DNA from 4 places in the Pseudomonas sp. DP-17 genome. Region 4 is predicted to be linked to each of the others. Evidence: riboswitches for the same ligand, from Rfam matches in the RefSeq annotation. Region 4 holds a riboswitch; each other region holds the start of a gene.
What was found. A riboswitch is a leader RNA that binds a small molecule or an ion and turns the genes downstream of it on or off. The one in region 4 is predicted to bind cobalamin.

Region 1 (4,348 bases), on a different contig from region 4:
CAGCAGGGCCAGCACCCGTGGCAGCACCAGCAGCTCCATCGGGTCCAGGCCCAGCGCCTGGATGGCGTCGATCTCCTGGTTGGCCTTCATCGAGCCGATCTGCGCGGTGAAGGCGCTGGCGGTGCGGCCGGCGAGCAGGATCGCAGTGAGCAGTACGCCGAATTCGCGCAGGAAGGAGAAGCCCACCAGGTCGACGGTGTAGATCTGTGCGCCGAATTTCTGCAGCACCGTGGCGCCGAGGAAGGCCACCACCGCGCCGACCATGAAGGTCAGCAGGGCGACGATGGGCACGGCGTCCAGCCCGGTTTCCTCCATATGCGCGGCCAGCGAGGTGAGGCGCCAGCGACGCGGGCGCAGCAGGTTTCTGAGCAGCGTCTGCAGGGTCAGGCCGATGAAGCCGAGCACGCCGACCAGGTGTTCGCGGAAGGTCAGGGTGGCGATGCCGATGCGTTCCAGCACATCGACCAGCGCGTTGCCCGGCTCCGGTGCCTTTTCGTCCAGGCGGCACTGGGTGATGGCGCTGCCGACGGCGCGCAGCAATGCCTGGCGTTCGGCGGGAAGGTTGCGGGCGATCTGCTCCAGCTGGCTCATGCGCGCACCGCCGATGATCTCGGCAAGCAGCGCGGCGCCGGCGGTGTCCAGCGCGCCGAGACCGGCAAAATCCAGCTCGGCGGGGCACTCTGCGTGGCGCTGAGCGGCAACCTGGGCTTCCAGCGCGGAGAAATGCGCGAGCGTCCAGTCACCGCTGACGTGCATCAGTGGTGGGCTGGCGGAGGGGTCGAGTTGAAGCTGGCCGGGCTGGGCGGTCATCGTCATGGTTCGCATTCTAGCGGAGTTACACACTGCCATGATTGGACATGTGTGTCGCCTTTTAGAGCGGCTGCCCGGAGTTGTGACCCGCTCGGCGACATCCTCTTCAATTGACGCCCCAGGCCGCCAGCCACTAAGCTGCGCGCCTGCTTCAGGTGCTCTCGGTGCGAGCCGCGAGTGAAACAGGGAAGCCGGTGACATCGATGCGCAATCGACCATTCCGGCGCTGCCCCCGCAACGGTAAGCGAGCCTCGAACCGCAATCCGCCACTGTGCTCCGGCATGGGAAGGCGCGGTTCTTCGGAAACGCCACGCGCTTCCACTCGCAAGCCCGGAGACCGGCCTGTCGCATCGCATGGCATCGCGGGAGGCGCTGCCGACGCCGGCCGCCTGCGCCGCGCGTTGCCGTCCTCCGCCTGCCCCGACTGGTCAGTGCCGCGCGGGTGAGAGCGGCGGAGAATCCTTCAGTTGAGTTCCCTGTTCCCCAGGTCGACAGCCCGCGTGCTGGGCGACCTCTGCCGCATGCGCCCGCGCGCGCCACTGGCTCGTCTGCCCATTCAATTTCTCGTGCGCTGCTACCCGGCCGGCGGCCTGACGCCTGCGCAATGCCTATCTGGAGCATCCTTTCATGACTGAATCCCCGGAAAAGGACGAGCGCCATCGCTCGCGCATGCAGCGCAAGAAGGAGGTGATCGACGAGAAGATCGCCCAGGCCCAGGGCGAGCGCGGCGTGTTCCTGGTCAACAGCGGCAACGGCAAGGGCAAGAGCAGCTCGGCCTTCGGCATGGTCGCCCGCGCATTGGGCCACGGCATGAAGGTGGGCGTGGTGCAGTTCATCAAGGGCGCCGCCACCACCGGCGAGGAAGCGTTCTTCCGCCGCTTTCCCGATGAGGTCAGCTTCCACGTGATGGGCGAAGGTTTTACCTGGGAAACCCAGGACCGCCAGCGCGATATCGCCAAGGCGCAGGCGGCGTGGGAAGTCGCGCGCCAGCTGCTGGCCGACCCGGAAGTGGGCCTGGTGGTGCTGGACGAGGTGAACATCGCCCTCAAGCACGGCTACCTGGAGCTGGACACCGTGCTCGCTGATATTGCGGCGCGCCCGCCCATGCAGCACGTGGTTGCGACCGGCCGCGGGGTGCAGCCGGCCATGGTCGAGGCTGCGGATACCGTGACCGAGATGGGCCTGGTGAAGCACGCCTTCAAGGCCGGCATCAAGGCGCAGAAAGGGGTGGAGTTCTGATGCATCCCGTTGTGGCGGAGCGCGCCCGATGAGCTCGCGCCAATGCCCCGCATTGCTGATCGCCGCGCCCGCTTCGGGCCAGGGCAAGACCACCGTGACCGCCGCCCTGGCGCGCCTGCACACGCGCCTCGGACGCAAGGTGCGGGTGTTCAAGTGCGGACCGGATTTCCTCGACCCGATGATCCTCGCCCGCGCCAGTGCTGCGCCGGTCTACCAGCTGGACCTTTGGATGGTCGGCGAGCGGGAGAGCCGCCGCCTGCTCTGGGAGGCGGCCGGCGAGGCCGACCTGATCCTCATCGAGGGCGTGATGGGCCTGTTCGACGGCTCGCCCTCGGCGGCCGACCTGGCGCGGCGCTTCGATGTGCCGGTGATGGCAGTGATCAACGGCCAGTCCATGGCGCAGACCTTCGGTGCGATGGCGGTCGGCATGGCGACCTACCAGAGCGACCTGCCGTTCTCCGGCGTGCTCGCCAACCGCATCGGCAGCCAGCGCCACCGCGACCTGGTGCGCGACAGCCTGCCGGAATGGATTCGCTGGTATGGCGCGCTGCCGCGCGATACCGAAGTGGAGTTGCCCAGCCGCCACCTCGGCCTGGTGCAGGCCGACGAACTGGCCGACCTCGACGCCCGCCTGGACGCCGCCGCCGATGCCCTGGCGGCCAGCGCGAGTACCGAGCTGCCGGCGCCGGTGAGCTTTGCCGCGCCCGAGCCACGCAGCCAGCCCTCCGGCCTCGATGGCGTACGCATCGGTGTGGCGCGGGACAATGCCTTTGCCTTCCTCTATCAGGCCAACCTCGACCTGCTGAGCGAACTGGGCGCCGAACTGGTGTTCTTCTCGCCGCTGCGTGACGTGGCGCTGCCGGAGGTGGACAGCCTCTACCTGCCCGGCGGCTACCCGGAGCTGCACCTGCGGGCGCTGGCCGAGAACCGCGCGATGGCCCAGGCCATCCACGCGCACCACGAGATGGGCAAACCGATCCTCGCCGAGTGCGGAGGCATGCTCTATCTGCTCGACGCGCTGACCGACGTAGCCGGCGAACGCGCGCCGCTGCTTGGCCTGCTGCCGGGCGAGGCACGCATGCAGAAACGCCTCGCCGCGCTAGCGCTGCAGGCCGTGACGCTGCCCGAAGGCACCCTGCGCGGGCACACCTTCCACCACTCGATGCTCGACAGCCGCGAGAAACCGTTGGCCTGTGGCGTCTGCCCCAACGACAAGCCGGTGGCCGAAGCGGTGTTCCGCCGCGGCCGGCTCACCGCCTCCTACATCCACTTCTACCTGCCGTCCGACCCGGACGCCGCAGCAGCCCTGCTCAGACCATGAAGAGCGTCGGACCATGACCGAGCACGCCTACAGCCTTGAGGAGCGCGCCGCGCTCTACCGTGCCATTGCCGAGCGCCGTGACATGCGCCACTTCAGCGGCGGCACGGTGGCGCCCGAACTGCTCGCGCGTTTGCTCGAAGCGGCTCACCAGGCGCCCAGCGTCGGCCTGATGCAGCCGTGGCGGTTTATCCGCGTCACCTCGCGAGAACTGCGTGAATCGATCCATGCGCTGGTGGAGGAAGAGCGTGTGCGCACCGCCGAGGCGCTCGGCGAGCGTTCCGACGAGTTCATGCGGCTGAAGGTCGAGGGTGTGCTCGACTGCGCCGAGGTGCTGGTGGCCGCGCTGATGGAGGGGCGCGAGGCGCACGTCTTCGGCCGTCGCACGCTGCCGAACATGGACCTGGCCTCGCTCTCCTGTGCCATCCAGAACCTCTGGCTGGCTTCCCGCGCCGAAGGTCTGGGGATGGGCTGGGTCTCGCTGTTTGATCCGGCCGCGCTGGGCGAGCTGCTCGGATTGCCGGCAGGAGCGGAGGCCGTGGCGGTGATCTGCCTGGGGCCGGTCAGCGAGTTCTATCCCGCGCCGATGTTGGCCCTGGAAGGCTGGCGTCAGCCGCGCTCGCTGGACGAGCTGGTGTTCGAAAACCGCTGGGGAGAGAAGGCATGAGCCTGGCCTTGCTGAGCGTCCTCGGCGTGGCGCTGGACGCCCTGCTGGGCGAGCCGAAACGCTGGCATCCGCTGGTGGCGTTCGGGCGGTTGGCGGATCGATTGGAGCGGAGGTTCAATCGGTCGCGTGCGCCAGAGCGCCCTCTCCCTGAAGGGAGAGGGGATATTCGTGCCGTGCCACATTCCGATATTTCCGGCGAGCACAGTGCTGGCCAGCAACTCCAGATTAACTCCCTCTTTCTTCAGGGAGAGGGTGGGGGAGAGGGGGCATCAAGCCACTCCGAAATCTCCAGAAGCGATACCCCCGGCCTCGGC
Region 2 (4,348 bases), 140 kb from region 4:
ACCGTCATGTGGGCTCCTGTGCGGATTCGACGGGGATGAAGGCGAGCGCGCAAGTGGCTTGATCGCTGCGGCGCTTGCCCACCAGCAGACGTGCCGGCGCACCCGCTTGCACCTCGGCCTGCAGCAACGCAGCCGCCTCGGCCACGCTGGCGCTGCCGACAGCCGTGCGCACGGTTTCGGAAGGCTCGCCCAAGCGCTTCTCGCAGGCCGCAAGCTGTTGCGGCGTGAACAGCGCCAGCGGCAGGTCGAGCGCGGCGGCCAGCGCTGCCAACCCTTCTTCGTCGGCCTTCAGCGTGGCGCTGGCCAGCGCGGTGAGATTCGATTCGTCGAGCCCGGCCTCGGCCAGCGTTTCGCGCAGCAGGGCGCGCAGTTCGTCGAGCGGGCAACCCCGGCGGCAACCGAGGCCGGCAACCAGTGTCATGGTCGCTCTCCTGGCAGATGAAAATAAAAACCCCGCAGACGGCCGCGCCGGCTGCGGGGTCGAGCATAGCGCGTGGATCAGGCCGACGGCGCGAAGCGGCGGAACAGCCAGGCGGCGAGCAGGCCGAGCGCTACCCAGAACACCGCATTGGTGACCAGCGAGGCGAGGATGAACTCGTGGGCCAGGCTTTCCGGTGCAAGACTGGAATGCATTTCCGGCTGCGGTGCACCGATCACATGCGGCACTGCCAGCAGCGCGACACCGACGACCTTCAGTGCCCAGTGTCGGCCGAACACCAACAGCGCGAGGCCGGCGGCAGTGGCGGCGGCGGTGCCGATCCACCAGGTCTGCCGCAGGGTCAGGTCGGCGGCCGCGGTGCCGGGGACTTCCGGTGGGAGGCCCAACGACGGCGCCAGGGTGAACACGGCGAAACCGGCCAGCCCCCAGAACAGGCCTTCGGAAGTCCTGCCCGGCTCGCGCAGGGTGAACAGGCCCGCCAGCATCAGCGCGAAGCCCACCGCCACCACCAGGTTGCCGCCGGTGGTGGAGAGGATGCGCTGCCAGCCGTCTTCCGGCTCCCAGGCTTGCGCGTCGTGATGGTGGCCTGCGGCGGCAGCGTCGGCGTGCTCGTGGCTGTGTTCGGCCATCGCTACCGGCTCGGATTTTTCATAGGTCTCCGCCTTGAGGATCAGCGGGGACACCCACAGCAGCTGGACCACGGTGAGTACCAGCGCGGCGATCAGACCGGCGAAACCGGCGGTCTGGGCGATACGTTTGATCATTTTCCTTTCCTATTTTCCGGACTCTCGAATCGAGCGAGCTAGAGCCAGGCAAGGCGGAAGATCGCCGTGGGCGCGGAGTTGGCTCCCGTCAATGAGCCGTCCGCGGCGGTCTTCCAACGCAGCATGGCCGACGCGCAGCCGATTGGACTCAGAACAGCATCAGTGGCAGGGGAAACCGGCGCTATGGCGGGTATCGTGCGCGGCGTTGTGCACCGCTTCCAGATGCGAGAAACCGGCGAAATACACCAGCAGCGCACCGAGCAGGCTGGCGCCGACGGCCAGGCTGATGCGCTTGGAAAGGGGGATGGAAGTATTCGACGCGTGCGTCAGGGTGCTGCTGGACATGAACGTTCCCTCTGAAGATCAAAGTAAGAGAACGCAGAGGTTGAACGCATTCGAACGCGCCGGAACGGTCGCGCCACGGCCTGCGCCCGCCCACCGCGGGTTTGCCAAAAACGAAAGCTCCAGGCCGGTCTCCGGGCTTGCGACGTTGGCCTGTGGCCAAGCGGGTCAGTCTTCCCATGCATCAGCACAGTGACTACGGATGACCCTACGATTGCTTACCGTTGCGGGGGCAGCGCCGGACTGGTCCTTGCGGACGCACCGGCTTCCCGTTTCACCTCGCACGCGTGGCGCGAGACACCTGGAACCGCGCTAGCTGACCACGGCAGCCGGCAGGCGTCAACCGATCCCCGGCGATTGACCGCCCCGTCTACGCTGCGTAGCCTTCCCCTGCTTCGAGGTTCTCCGGCACCGGCCGGAGCTAAGAGGGAACGTGGAAATCTTCGGATGCGCCACGGCTGCCCCCGCAACTGTGAACAGCCTGTCTCTTCACGCGCCACTGCCGATTCGGGCGGGAAGGCGAAGAGACGCCAAAGGGCTGTGAGCCAGGAGACCTGCCTCGTGCAGCATCAAGACAACCGGGCGGGGTGATCCGGTGGCGACCTTCGTTGCGCGGCGAACCCGCGCGCGCGCCCTTCATCCGCCCTGCCAATTTCGCTTGCGAGGCGCGCATGAAAACCCTGGCCAAACTCCCCGTCACCATCGTCACCGGCTTCCTCGGCGCCGGTAAGACCACCCTGCTCCGCCACATGCTCGACAATGCCGAAGGCCGCCGCATCGCGGTGATCGTCAACGAGTTCGGCGAGCTGGGCATCGACGGCGACATCCTCATGCAGTGCTCCATCGGCTGCAGCGAAGAAGAGGCGGTCGGCCGCGTCTTCGAACTGGCCAACGGCTGCCTGTGCTGCACCGTGCAGGAAGAGTTCTTCCCGGTGATGCGCGAACTGGTGGCGCGTCGCGGCGACCTCGACCAGATCCTCATCGAGACCTCGGGCCTGGCCCTGCCCAAGCCGTTGGTGCAGGCCTTCCAGTGGCCGGAGATCCGCAACGCCTGCACGGTGGACGCGGTGATCACCGTGGTCGACAGCCCGGCCGTGGCCGCCGGCACCTTCGCCGCCCACCCCGAGCAGGTGGACGAGCAACGCAAGCAGGACCCGAACCTGGACCACGAATCGCCGCTGCACGAACTCTTCGAAGACCAGCTGGCCAGCGCCGACCTGGTGGTGCTGAACAAGGCCGACCTGCTGGACGCCGAAGCACTGGCCCGCGTGCGCGCCGAAGTCGCCGAGGAGCTGCCACCGGCGGTGAAGATCGTCGAAGCCAACTCCGGCCAGCTGCCGCTCTCGGTGCTGCTGGGGCTGAACGCCGAGGCCGAGCTGCACATCGACAGCCGCCCGACACACCACGACCACGAAGGCCATGAAGACCACGACCACGACGAGTTCGACTCCTTCCATGTCGACCTTCCGGAAGTGGAGGAGCGCGCCCTGCTCGATGCGTTGAACGCCCTGGTCGAGCGCCACGCCGTGCTGCGCATCAAGGGCTTCGTCGCCATCCCCGGCAAGCCCATGCGCCTGCTGGTGCAGGGTGTCGGCAAGCGCTTCGACAAGCACTTCGACCGCGCCTGGCGCAGCGACGAAACCCGCGGCACCCGCCTGGTGGTGATCGGCCAGGAACTGGACCAGGCCACCATCGCCAACGAGCTGCGTACTGCTCTGGCGTGAAGCCGCTCCCCTCTCCCCCAGCCCCTCTCCCGCAAGCGGGAGAGGGGAGCTACATCGGTGCTTCGCCGGCAAAAAGTGCATGGGCAAACGCCATGCTCGCCTGTGAGCACAGAACCTGCGCGCACACTGAACCGGCCCCCTCTCCCTTCAGGGAGAGGGCTGGGGAGAGGGCGCTCCTGACCGAGCGATAGAGGTTTCCGCATGCACCTGCTGCGCACCCAACCCGGCGGTTTCGTCCCCGACGACGGCATCGCCCACCTGGCCCAGACACCCGCCGAGCTGGTGATCCTCTGCAGCGGCGACTCGCACCTGGCGCTGCTCGCCGAGGCCGCCCGCGAACTGCCGGAGGACTACCCGAGCCTGCGGCTGGCCAACCCGATGCAGCTGCAGAACCACGCCTCGGTGGACCTCTACGTCGACGAAGTGCTGCAGCACGCCAAGGTCATCCTGATTTCCGTGCACGGTGGCGTCGGTTACTGGCGCTACGGCATGGAGCAGTTGGCGACGCTGGCCGAGCGCGGCGTCACGCTGATCGCGGTACCCGGCGACGACAAGCCAGACCCCGAACTGACCGCCCTGTGCAGCGTTGCCCCGCAGGACGCCGAGCGCCTCTGGCAATACCTGCGCCAGGGCGGGATGGAAAATGCCCGGCAGTTCTTCGCCTGTCTCGCCACGCGCCATCTGCAACGCGACTACCCGTGGAGCGAGCCGCAGACGCTGCCGCGCGTCGCCCTGTATCACCCGCGGACCGGCAGCTGCGATCTCGCCCGCTGGCAGGCCGACTGGAATCCTGAGTGCCCGGTCGCGGCGCTGCTGTTCTATCGCACACACCTGCAAGCAGCAAACACCGGTTTCATCGACACCTTCTGCGAACGCCTGCAGACCCAGGGTATCAACCCGCTACCCATCGCCATCGCCAGCCTCAAGGAAGCTGCGTGCCTGGAAGCGGTGGAAAACCTGCTCGATAGCGCCAACGCCGAACTGATCATCAACACCACCGGCTTCGCCCAGTCGAACCCGGAGGCGCCGCAGGACCGGCCGTTCCGCCGCGACGTGCCGGTGCTGCAAGCGATCTGCTC
Region 3 (4,348 bases), 150 kb from region 4:
CGCCGGCTCGCCCGTCGCCAGCACCAGCCCCGGCTTGGTGACGGTGCCAACGCCTTCTCCAGCGTAAAAGCGCACGCCCGGCTCATCGCTCAAGGCGACGCGCGCGAAGACCAGCGCACCGTGGGTCACGTCCGGGTCGTCGCCGGCATCCTTCAGCGTACCGGCTTCGGCGCCGCCAACGGTGAGGCGGCAGAACTCCAGGCGCAGGGTCGCGCTGCGCTCTTTGGGCAAGGCGATCTGCGCGGCGTCCAGCGCTTCACCGGTGAGCAGCAGACGCGCCGCCGCCAGGCTGGTGGCGGTGGCGCAGCTGCCGGTGGTGTAGCCGCTGCGCAGCGGGCGGGGTTCTTCGGGCGTCTCGTCACGCATGATGAGCAGCATCGCAGGAGGGGTGGAGCGAAGCGATACCCATGCAGTCGCGGTACGAAAAACGCTTCATTGCTTCCAGACTTCCAGCAGGGTGATCGGCAATGCCGCGCGCCAGGTATCGAAGCCGCCGAGCGGCTGGGCCTGGGACACCGACAGGCGGGTCAGTTCGCCGCCGATGCGCGCGCGCCAGCTCAGCAGCATGGACTCGCTCTGCAGGGTGACGGCATTGGCGACCAGCCGGCCACCGGGCTTGAGTTGCTCCCAGCATTGCTCGAACACGCCGGGCAGGGTCACGCCGCCACCGATGAAGATCGCGTCGGGGCGCTCCAGCCCCTGCAAGGCTTCCGGCGCGGCGCCGCAGACCAGTTGCAGCGCCGGCACGCCAAGGCTGTCGCGGTTGAAGCGGATATGCTCCTGACGCCCTTCGTTGGCTTCGATAGCCAGCGTTCGGCAGCTCGGATGCGCGCGCATCCATTCGATGCCGATGGAGCCGCAACCCGCACCGACGTCCCACAGCAGCTCGCCGGGTTTGGGCGCCAGCCGCGCCAGGGTCACGGCGCGCACGTCGCGCTTGGTCAGTTGACCGTCATGGCGGTAGGCCTCGTCCGGCAGGCCGGTGGTCAGGGGCAGACGAACCGCGGCTGAGGCGGCTACGCATTGCACCGCAACGATATTCAGCGCAGCGGTCTCGCCCTGCGACCAGTCGCTGGCCAGCCCCTCAATACGTCGCTCCGCCTCTCCGCCCAGGTGCTCGAGCACGCTCAGACGACTCGCGCCGAAACCTCGCTCGCGCAGCAGCGTGGCAATAGCCGCCGGGCTGCTGCCGTCATTGCTGAAGATCAGCAGCTTCGCTGCATCGTGGATCTGCGCGTTGAGTGCGGCCAATGGGCGTGCCACCAGCGACAGCAGTGTGCAGTCCTGCAGCGGCCAGCCCATTCGTGCCGCGGCGAGAGAGGCGGAGGAAGGCGCGCAAAGCACGAGCATTTCCTCGGACGGAATCTGACGAGCGAGGCTCGCACCGACGCCGAACAGCATCGGGTCGCCGCTGGCCAGTACGCAGGTTGGTTCGCCACGCCGGCGCAGTACCGGTTCCAGGCTGAACGGGCTCGGCCAGGCCTGGCGACGGGCGCCCAGGCAATGCGGCAGCAACTCCAGCTGGCGTGGCGCGCCGATCACTTCGCTGGCGGCGAGCAGGGCGCGGCGGGCGGCCTTGCCGAGGCCGGCATAGCCGTCCTCGCCGATGCCGACGATGGTCAGCCAGGGCGTCATGAAATGTCCTCAGGGTGCGACGATCGATCCGACGGGCAGGCTTTTCCTGCCTTCGGGCAAAGCAGGCATAATACCCGCTTCGTCGGTGCTCGTAGGACGCTTCGCCTTTTGCGGTGAGGTTTCTCAGAGCCGAAGAGGGAACACGGTTAAGCCGTGGCTGCCCCCGCAACTGTAAGCAGCGAGTCCGCGCAATGCGGCGACACGAGAACGAGGTTCCGTGCCGCCGGCCAGGCCACTGGGCAACCGGGAAGGCCGCGCTGGATGAGGACCTGCCAGCCAGGAGACCTGCCGACGAAACCAGTCGCGCGTGCAGACATCGAGCGGGGTGTATCGGTGTCGTGAAGTCCCCTTTTGGGGATTCGCAGGTCACCGCGACCCAGCCCTGGTGACCGCCGTGCAAGACCCTTCAGCCCTGCCCGTCCGCCCGCATGCCTGCCCCGGCCTGCTGCGCATCGTGGCCTCACGCGATGGCGGCATCTGCCGCATCAAGCTGCCCCGTGGACAACTCGACGCCAAGGCCGCGCGCGCCATCGCCCTGGCTGCCGAACGACATGCCGACGGCGTGCTGGAAGCAACCAACCGCGCCAACCTGCAGATTCGAGGCGTGCATGCCGGCGCTGAAAATGCGCTGAGCCTTGAACTGCTGGCCGCCGGCCTCGGCCCGCGTGAACTGGCGGCGGACGATGTGCGCAACCTGCTGGTCAGCCCTGCTCTGGGCCTGGGCATGGGCGGAGCTTTCGACGCGAGCCCCCTGGCCACCCAACTGCTCGACCTGCTGGAGCGCACCCCGCGTTTCCATGGCCTGTCACCCAAGTTCGGCATCCAGCTGGACGGGGGCGAAGCACTGGCGATGCTGGAGCACCCCAACGATGTCTGGTTGTCGGCCCTGTCCGACGACCCGGCGCCGCTAATCGCCTTCGGCCTGGCCGGGTATCCGCCACAACGCGAGACCGACCGCCCCGCCCTCGCCGCCGTGACCGCCGGGCAGGTATCGCTGCTGGTGGAAACCCTGCTGCACCTGTTCCTCGATCTCGCCGGCGACGGCCCGACGCGCATGCGCCAACTGCGCGAAATGCTCGGCGACGAAGTGCTGCTGGAGCGACTGCAACAACGCCTGCCCTTCCAGCTGCAACTCGGACCGGTTGTGGATAACTGGCGACGTCCCGCACCGCAGGCTTTCGGCCATCTTGGGATTCATCCCCAGCGCCAGCCGGAACGTGCCATGGTCGGAGCAGGATTCGTCCTCGGACGTCTGGACAGCACCACGCTGTTCGGCCTCGCCGATCTCGCCGAGCGCTTCAGCGGCGGACAGCTGCGTCTGACGCCCTGGCAAAGTCTGATCCTGCCCAACCTGGCGCAGACCGATGCCGCCGTCGTACTCGGCGCGCTGGCCAATCTCGGACTGGTGATCGACGCCGCGCAGCCGCTGTCGCGCCTGATCGCGTGCAGCGGCTCCAACGGGTGCGCACGCGGGCTGGCCGACACCAAGGCCGACGCCCTGCGCCTGGCCGAACGCCTGCGCCACGCACCGCCGGCCGGCGTGCACCTGTGCGGCTGCCCGCGCTCGTGCGCCGCCGCCCACGTCGCCCCCTACACCCTGCTGGCCGTCGCCGACGGCCGCTATGACCTGTTCCGTCGCGCCGTTGGCGTGGCCGGCTTCGGCCAGCCGCTGGCGCGCAACCTTTCCCTCGAGGCCGCCGGCAACCTGCTGGCCGCACCCGGAGCCCCCACCGATGCTTGATTACATTCGCGACGGCCAGGCGATCTACCGCCAGTCCTTCGCCACCATTCGCGCCGAAGCCGACCTGTCCGCCATCCCTGCGGACCTCGAGAAACTCGCCGTGCGGGTGATCCACGCCTGCGGCATGGTCGATGTCGTGCACGACCTGCGCTTCTCCGCTGGCGCCGGGGCCATCGGCCGGGCGGCGCTGGCCGCCGGTGCGCCGATTCTCTGTGACGCGCGGATGGTCGCCGAGGGCATCACCCGCGCGCGCCTGCCGGCCCATAACGAGGTGATCTGCACCCTCAATGATCCGGACGTCCCGGAGCTCGCCCGCGAGCTGGGCAACACCCGCTCGGCGGTCGCGCTGGAGCACTGGCGCGAGCATCTGGAAGGCAGCGTGGTAGTGATCGGCAACGCACCGACCGCCCTCTTCTACCTGCTGGAAATGCTCGATGCGGGCGCGCCGAAACCGGCACTGATCCTCGGCTTCCCGGTGGGCTTCGTCGGCGCCATGGAGTCCAAGGACGCCCTCGCCGCCGACAGCCGTGGCGTGCCCTATGTGATCGTGCGCGGTCGCCGTGGCGGCAGCGCGATGGCCGCCGCCGCGGTGAACGCCCTGGCCACGGAGGTGGAGTGATGGCTGGCCGTCTGATCGGCCTGGGCGTCGGCCCGGGCGACCCGGAACTGCTGACCCTCAAGGCCCTGCGCCTGCTGCGCGCGTCCCCGGTGATCGGCTACTTCGTGGCCAAGGCCAAGCACCATGCCGGCCAGGGCGGCAACGCCTTCGCCATCATCGAGCAGCACCTGCTCGCCGAGCAGCAGCGCCTGCCGCTGGTCTACCCGGTAACCACCGAGAAACTGGAGCCGCCGCTGACCTACGAGGGTGTGATCAGCGACTTCTACGACACCGCCGCCGCACAGGTCGCCGCGCACCTGGACGCCGGCCGCGACGTGGCGGTGATCTGCGAGGGCGACCCGTTCTTCTACGGC
Region 4 (4,348 bases):
GTCGCAGAAGGAGATGCGTTCCACCTGGTCATCGACAGAGGACAATCGCTGAACAGCGACAGCACGGCACAAATGGTCGGCCAGCAAGGCTGGGAACTCGACATGGCGACTTTCAACGTCCCGGCCAATGACGGCCCGGCGGCCGGCAAGAGCGCCCTGCCGTCCTTGCACGGCATGCTGGAAACGGGTGAATCGGTGCTGCCGTTCTCCAACGCAGCGTCCAACACCGGAGGACACGAGCACTATAGCGCCCCCCTCGACGTCCGCCCGGCACAATTCGACGAGCTTGCCCAGCACGTTGTGATCTGACCCAGGCGTCAAACAGCGGGCCTCCCTCGGGAGGCCCCCTGCGACAACTTGCCACCGCACCAGCCGTTTTCCCCTGCCCCCCCTGTTGCCGGCCGCCGGCAAATGCCGCGAGGTCACCCTGAGCAGCTAGCCATTCCCCGACCATCCGGTCGTCCGATGGATTGGCCCCACGTTGCTTGGGGCATTCCGGCGCATCAGGTAAACTTCCGCATCTTTGCCTTCTCATAACGATCAGCCTGATGCCCACGACGTTTCACGAGATTCCCCGCGAGCGCCCTGCCACGCCCCTGCTTGACCGCGCCAGCACGCCGGTCGAGCTGCGCCGGCTGGGCGAAGCGGAGCTGCTGACCCTCGCTGACGAACTGCGCCAGTACCTGCTGTACAGCGTGGGCCAGACCGGTGGCCATTTCGGCGCAGGCCTGGGCGTCATCGAACTGACGATCGCCCTGCACTACGTCTTCGACACCCCGGACGACCGCCTGGTGTGGGACGTCGGCCACCAGGCCTACCCGCACAAGATCCTCACCGGTCGCCGCGAGCGCATGGGCAGCCTGCGCCAGAAGGATGGCCTGGCCGCCTTCCCGCGCCGCTCGGAGAGCGAGTACGACACCTTTGGCGTCGGCCACTCGAGCACCTCCATCAGTGCCGCCCTCGGCATGGCCATCGCTGCGCGCATGCAGGGTTCCAATCGCAAGTCGGTGGCGGTGATCGGCGACGGCGCGCTGACCGCCGGCATGGCCTTCGAGGCGCTCAACCACGCGTCGGAGGTCAAGGCCGACATGCTGGTGATCCTCAACGACAACGACATGTCGATCTCGAATAATGTCGGCGGCCTGTCCAACTACCTGGCCAAGATCCTCTCCAGCCGCACCTACAGCAGCATGCGCGAAGGCAGCAAGAAGGTGCTCTCGCGCCTGCCCGGCGCCTGGGAGATCGCCCGCCGCACCGAGGAGTACGCCAAGGGCATGCTGGTCCCCGGCACGCTCTTCGAAGAGCTGGGCTGGAACTACATCGGCCCCATCGACGGCCACGACCTGCCGACCCTGATCGCCACCCTGCGCAACATGCGCGATCTCAAGGGCCCGCAGTTCCTCCACGTGGTGACCAAGAAGGGCAAGGGCTTCGGCCCGGCCGAGATCGACCCCATCGGCTACCACGCCATCACCAAGCTGGAGCCCGAGGGCGCCCCCGCCCACGCCGTGCCGAAGAAGGCCGGCGGGCCGAAGTACTCCAGCGTGTTCGGCCAGTGGCTGTGTGACATGGCGGCGCAAGACCCGCGCCTGGTCGGCATCACCCCGGCGATGAAGGAAGGCTCCGACCTGGTGGCCTTCGCCGACAGGTTCCCGGAGCGCTACTTCGACGTCGCCATCGCCGAGCAACACGCCGTGACCCTGGCGGCCGGCATGGCCTGCGACGGCGCCAAGCCGGTGGTGGCGATCTATTCCACCTTCCTGCAGCGCGGCTATGACCAGTTGATCCACGACGTCGCGGTGCAGAACCTCGACGTGCTGTTCGCCATCGACCGCGCAGGCCTGGTGGGCGAAGACGGCCCGACCCACGCCGGCAGCTTCGACCTCTCCTACCTGCGCTGCATCCCCGGCATGCTGGTGATGACGCCCAGCGACGAAAACGAACTGCGCAAACTGCTCACCACCGGCCATCACTTCGAAGGCCCGGCGGCGGTGCGCTATCCGCGCGGCACCGGCCCCAACGCCACCATCGAGGCAGCGCTGGAGCCGGTCGAGATCGGCAAGGGCGTGGTGCGCCGCGAAGGCAAGGCCGGCAAGGTCGCGTTCCTGGTGTTCGGCGTGCAACTGGCCGAGGCACTGAAAGTGGCCGAGCAGTTCGACGCCACCGTGGCCGACATGCGCTTCGTCAAGCCGCTGGACGAGGAGCTGGTGCGCCAGCTCGCCGCCAGCCACGAGTTGCTGGTGACCGTCGAGGAAAACTCGGTGATGGGTGGCGCGGGCGCCGCCGTCAGCGAATTCCTCGCCCGCGAGAATATCCAGCAGCCGATCCTGCACCTGGGCCTGCCGGACTACTACGTCGAGCACGCCAAACCGGCGCAGATGCTCGCGGAGTGCGGGCTGGACGCCGCCGGCATCGAAGCCGCGGTGAAGGCGCGCCTGGAAGCGCTCGGCAGCCGTTGAGCGCATCCCTCGCACTGAGTATTGCCAGTCACCGGCGCACCCTCTAAGGTGCGCCGGTTTTCGTTCGAGGTAACGGGAAGCAGGTGAAAGACCTGCGCTGCCCCCGCAACGGTAACCGACGCGCCCCTGATGGAGCGCAGCATCGCCATCCGCCACTGCTCAACGCGGGAAGGCGGCGATGTGATGTCGGCAGCCCGGAGACCGCCCTCGACACGCCCCGACAGGTGTTGCGGAGGGCCGCACCGTCAAGTGCGGCGCGTCCGCCCTTGCCACGCCCTCCTCGAAAGTCATCCGACCGCTTTTGAGGACGTTCCATGAAACTGACCCGACTCGCCCTGGCCACCAGCCTGCTGCCCGGCCTGGCCTTCGCTGCCGACGACATCTACCGGCTCTCCGACCAGGTGATCACCTCCGCCCGCCAGGCCCAGCCGCGTGCCGAAGCCACCTCGGCCAACAGCGTGTTCACCCGCACCGACATCGAGCGGCTACAAGTGCGCAGCGTTCCCGCCCTGCTCGCCCGCGTGCCCGGCGTGCAGATGGGCAGCTCCGGCGGCGTGGTCTCCTACTCCGTGCGCGGCACCAGCACCGCGCAGACCCTGGTGCTGGTGGACGGCCAGCGCGTCGCCTCGGCCAGCAGCGGCATCGCCCGCCTGGACTACCTGAGCATCGACAGCATCGAGCGCGTCGAAGTGACCCGTGGCCCGCGCTCCGCGCTGTACGGCGCCGACGCCATCGGCGGGGTCATCCAGATCTTTACCCGCCGCGGCGAAGCCGGCCTGCACCCCGAAGTGCGCCTGGCCGCCGGCAGCCACGGCACCTTCGAACGCAGCCTGAGCCTCTCCGGCGGCGACGAACAGACCCGCTACAACCTCGGCGGCAGCCTCGACGAGAGCCAGGGCTGGGACCGCACCAGCGACAACGTCGGCGCCGACAGCGACCACGATGCCCAGCGCAACAAGGCCGTGCACCTGAACCTGGACCACCGCTTCAGCGAGGACTGGAAGGCCGGCCTGAACCTCAACGACCAGCGCGGCAAGAACGAATACGACGACGCCTACAACTTCGAACCGGGCTCGCCCCGCGACGAATTCCGCGTCAGCAGCTACAGCGCCTACCTCGACGGCCAGATCACCCCGATGTGGAACAGCCGCCTGGAACTGGGCCGCAGCTTCGACCGCAACAAGGCCGTGGGCGCCGCGGACAGCTGGAACAACGGCACCCTGGAAACCACCCGCCACTCGGCGAGCTGGATCAACCGCCTGCAGCTGGACGAAGCCAACCAACTGGCGCTGGGCGCCGACTGGTACGAGGACAAGGTCGACGGCACCACCGATTTCGCCGAGGACCAGCGCAGCAACCGCGCCTTCTTCGCCCAGCACAGCTTCAAGGGCGAGAGCTTCGGTACCGAACTGGGCATCCGCCACGACAACAACCAGGCCTACGGCAGCCAGAACAGCTGGAACGCCGCCTTCAGCCTGCCGGTGGGCGACAGCCAGACCTGGATTGCCAGCTACGGCGAAGGTTTTCGCGCGCCGACCTTCAGCGACCTCTACTACCCCGGCGCGAGCAACCCGGACCTGAAGGCCGAGACCTCGAAGACCTACGAGCTGCAATGGCGCGGCGACTTCTCCGGCACCCATCTGGAAGCCTCGCTGTACCGTACCGAGATCGACGACCTGATCGCCTGGGACAGCACCAGCAACCAGCCGGAGAACATCAACAAGGCGCGCATAACCGGCTTCGAGGCCAGCGTCGCCCGCGAGGTAATGGGCTGGCAGGCCGCCCTCGGCCTGAGCCTGATCGACCCGCGCGACCGCGACACCGGCCACACCCTGCCTTACCGCGCGCGCCGCACCCTGAGCCTGGACCTCGACCGCCAGTTCGGCGCC

Region 1: another riboswitch for cobalamin. It lies ahead of cobO (cob(I)yrinic acid a,c-diamide adenosyltransferase); the one in region 4 lies ahead of MJ122_RS17510 (TonB-dependent receptor).
Region 2: another riboswitch for cobalamin. It lies ahead of cobW (cobalamin biosynthesis protein CobW); the one in region 4 lies ahead of MJ122_RS17510 (TonB-dependent receptor).
Region 3: another riboswitch for cobalamin. It lies ahead of cobG (precorrin-3B synthase); the one in region 4 lies ahead of MJ122_RS17510 (TonB-dependent receptor).

The regions. Positions count from the first base shown of each region.
Region 1 covers NZ_JAKSXG010000001.1:696,743-701,090, reverse strand. The annotation lists gene MJ122_RS03300 (MlaE family lipid ABC transporter permease subunit) at 1-816, opposite strand, end outside; cobalamin riboswitch at 947-1,171, shown strand; gene cobO (cob(I)yrinic acid a,c-diamide adenosyltransferase) at 1,438-2,049, shown strand; gene MJ122_RS03290 (cobyrinate a,c-diamide synthase) at 2,078-3,370, shown strand; gene bluB (5,6-dimethylbenzimidazole synthase) at 3,384-4,034, shown strand; gene cbiB (adenosylcobinamide-phosphate synthase CbiB) at 4,031-4,348, shown strand, end outside.
Region 2 covers NZ_JAKSXG010000010.1:325,470-329,817, forward strand. The annotation lists gene cobM (precorrin-4 C(11)-methyltransferase) at 1-8, opposite strand, end outside; gene MJ122_RS18200 (cobalamin biosynthesis protein) at 5-421, opposite strand; gene MJ122_RS18205 (CbtA family protein) at 499-1,203, opposite strand; gene MJ122_RS18210 (CbtB-domain containing protein) at 1,363-1,548, opposite strand; cobalamin riboswitch at 1,653-1,865, opposite strand; cobalamin riboswitch at 1,927-2,122, shown strand; gene cobW (cobalamin biosynthesis protein CobW) at 2,217-3,269, shown strand; gene cobN (cobaltochelatase subunit CobN) at 3,471-4,348, shown strand, end outside.
Region 3 covers NZ_JAKSXG010000010.1:338,529-342,876, forward strand. The annotation lists gene MJ122_RS18250 (cobalt-precorrin-5B (C(1))-methyltransferase) at 1-366, opposite strand, end outside; gene cbiE (precorrin-6y C5,15-methyltransferase (decarboxylating) subunit CbiE) at 433-1,635, opposite strand; cobalamin riboswitch at 1,702-1,943, shown strand; gene cobG (precorrin-3B synthase) at 2,021-3,376, shown strand; gene MJ122_RS18265 (precorrin-8X methylmutase) at 3,369-3,995, shown strand; gene MJ122_RS18270 (precorrin-2 C(20)-methyltransferase) at 3,995-4,348, shown strand, end outside.
Region 4 covers NZ_JAKSXG010000010.1:186,143-190,490, forward strand. The annotation lists gene MJ122_RS17500 (Ig-like domain-containing protein) at 1-309, shown strand, start outside; gene dxs (1-deoxy-D-xylulose-5-phosphate synthase) at 549-2,459, shown strand; cobalamin riboswitch at 2,488-2,684, shown strand; gene MJ122_RS17510 (TonB-dependent receptor) at 2,774-4,348, shown strand, end outside.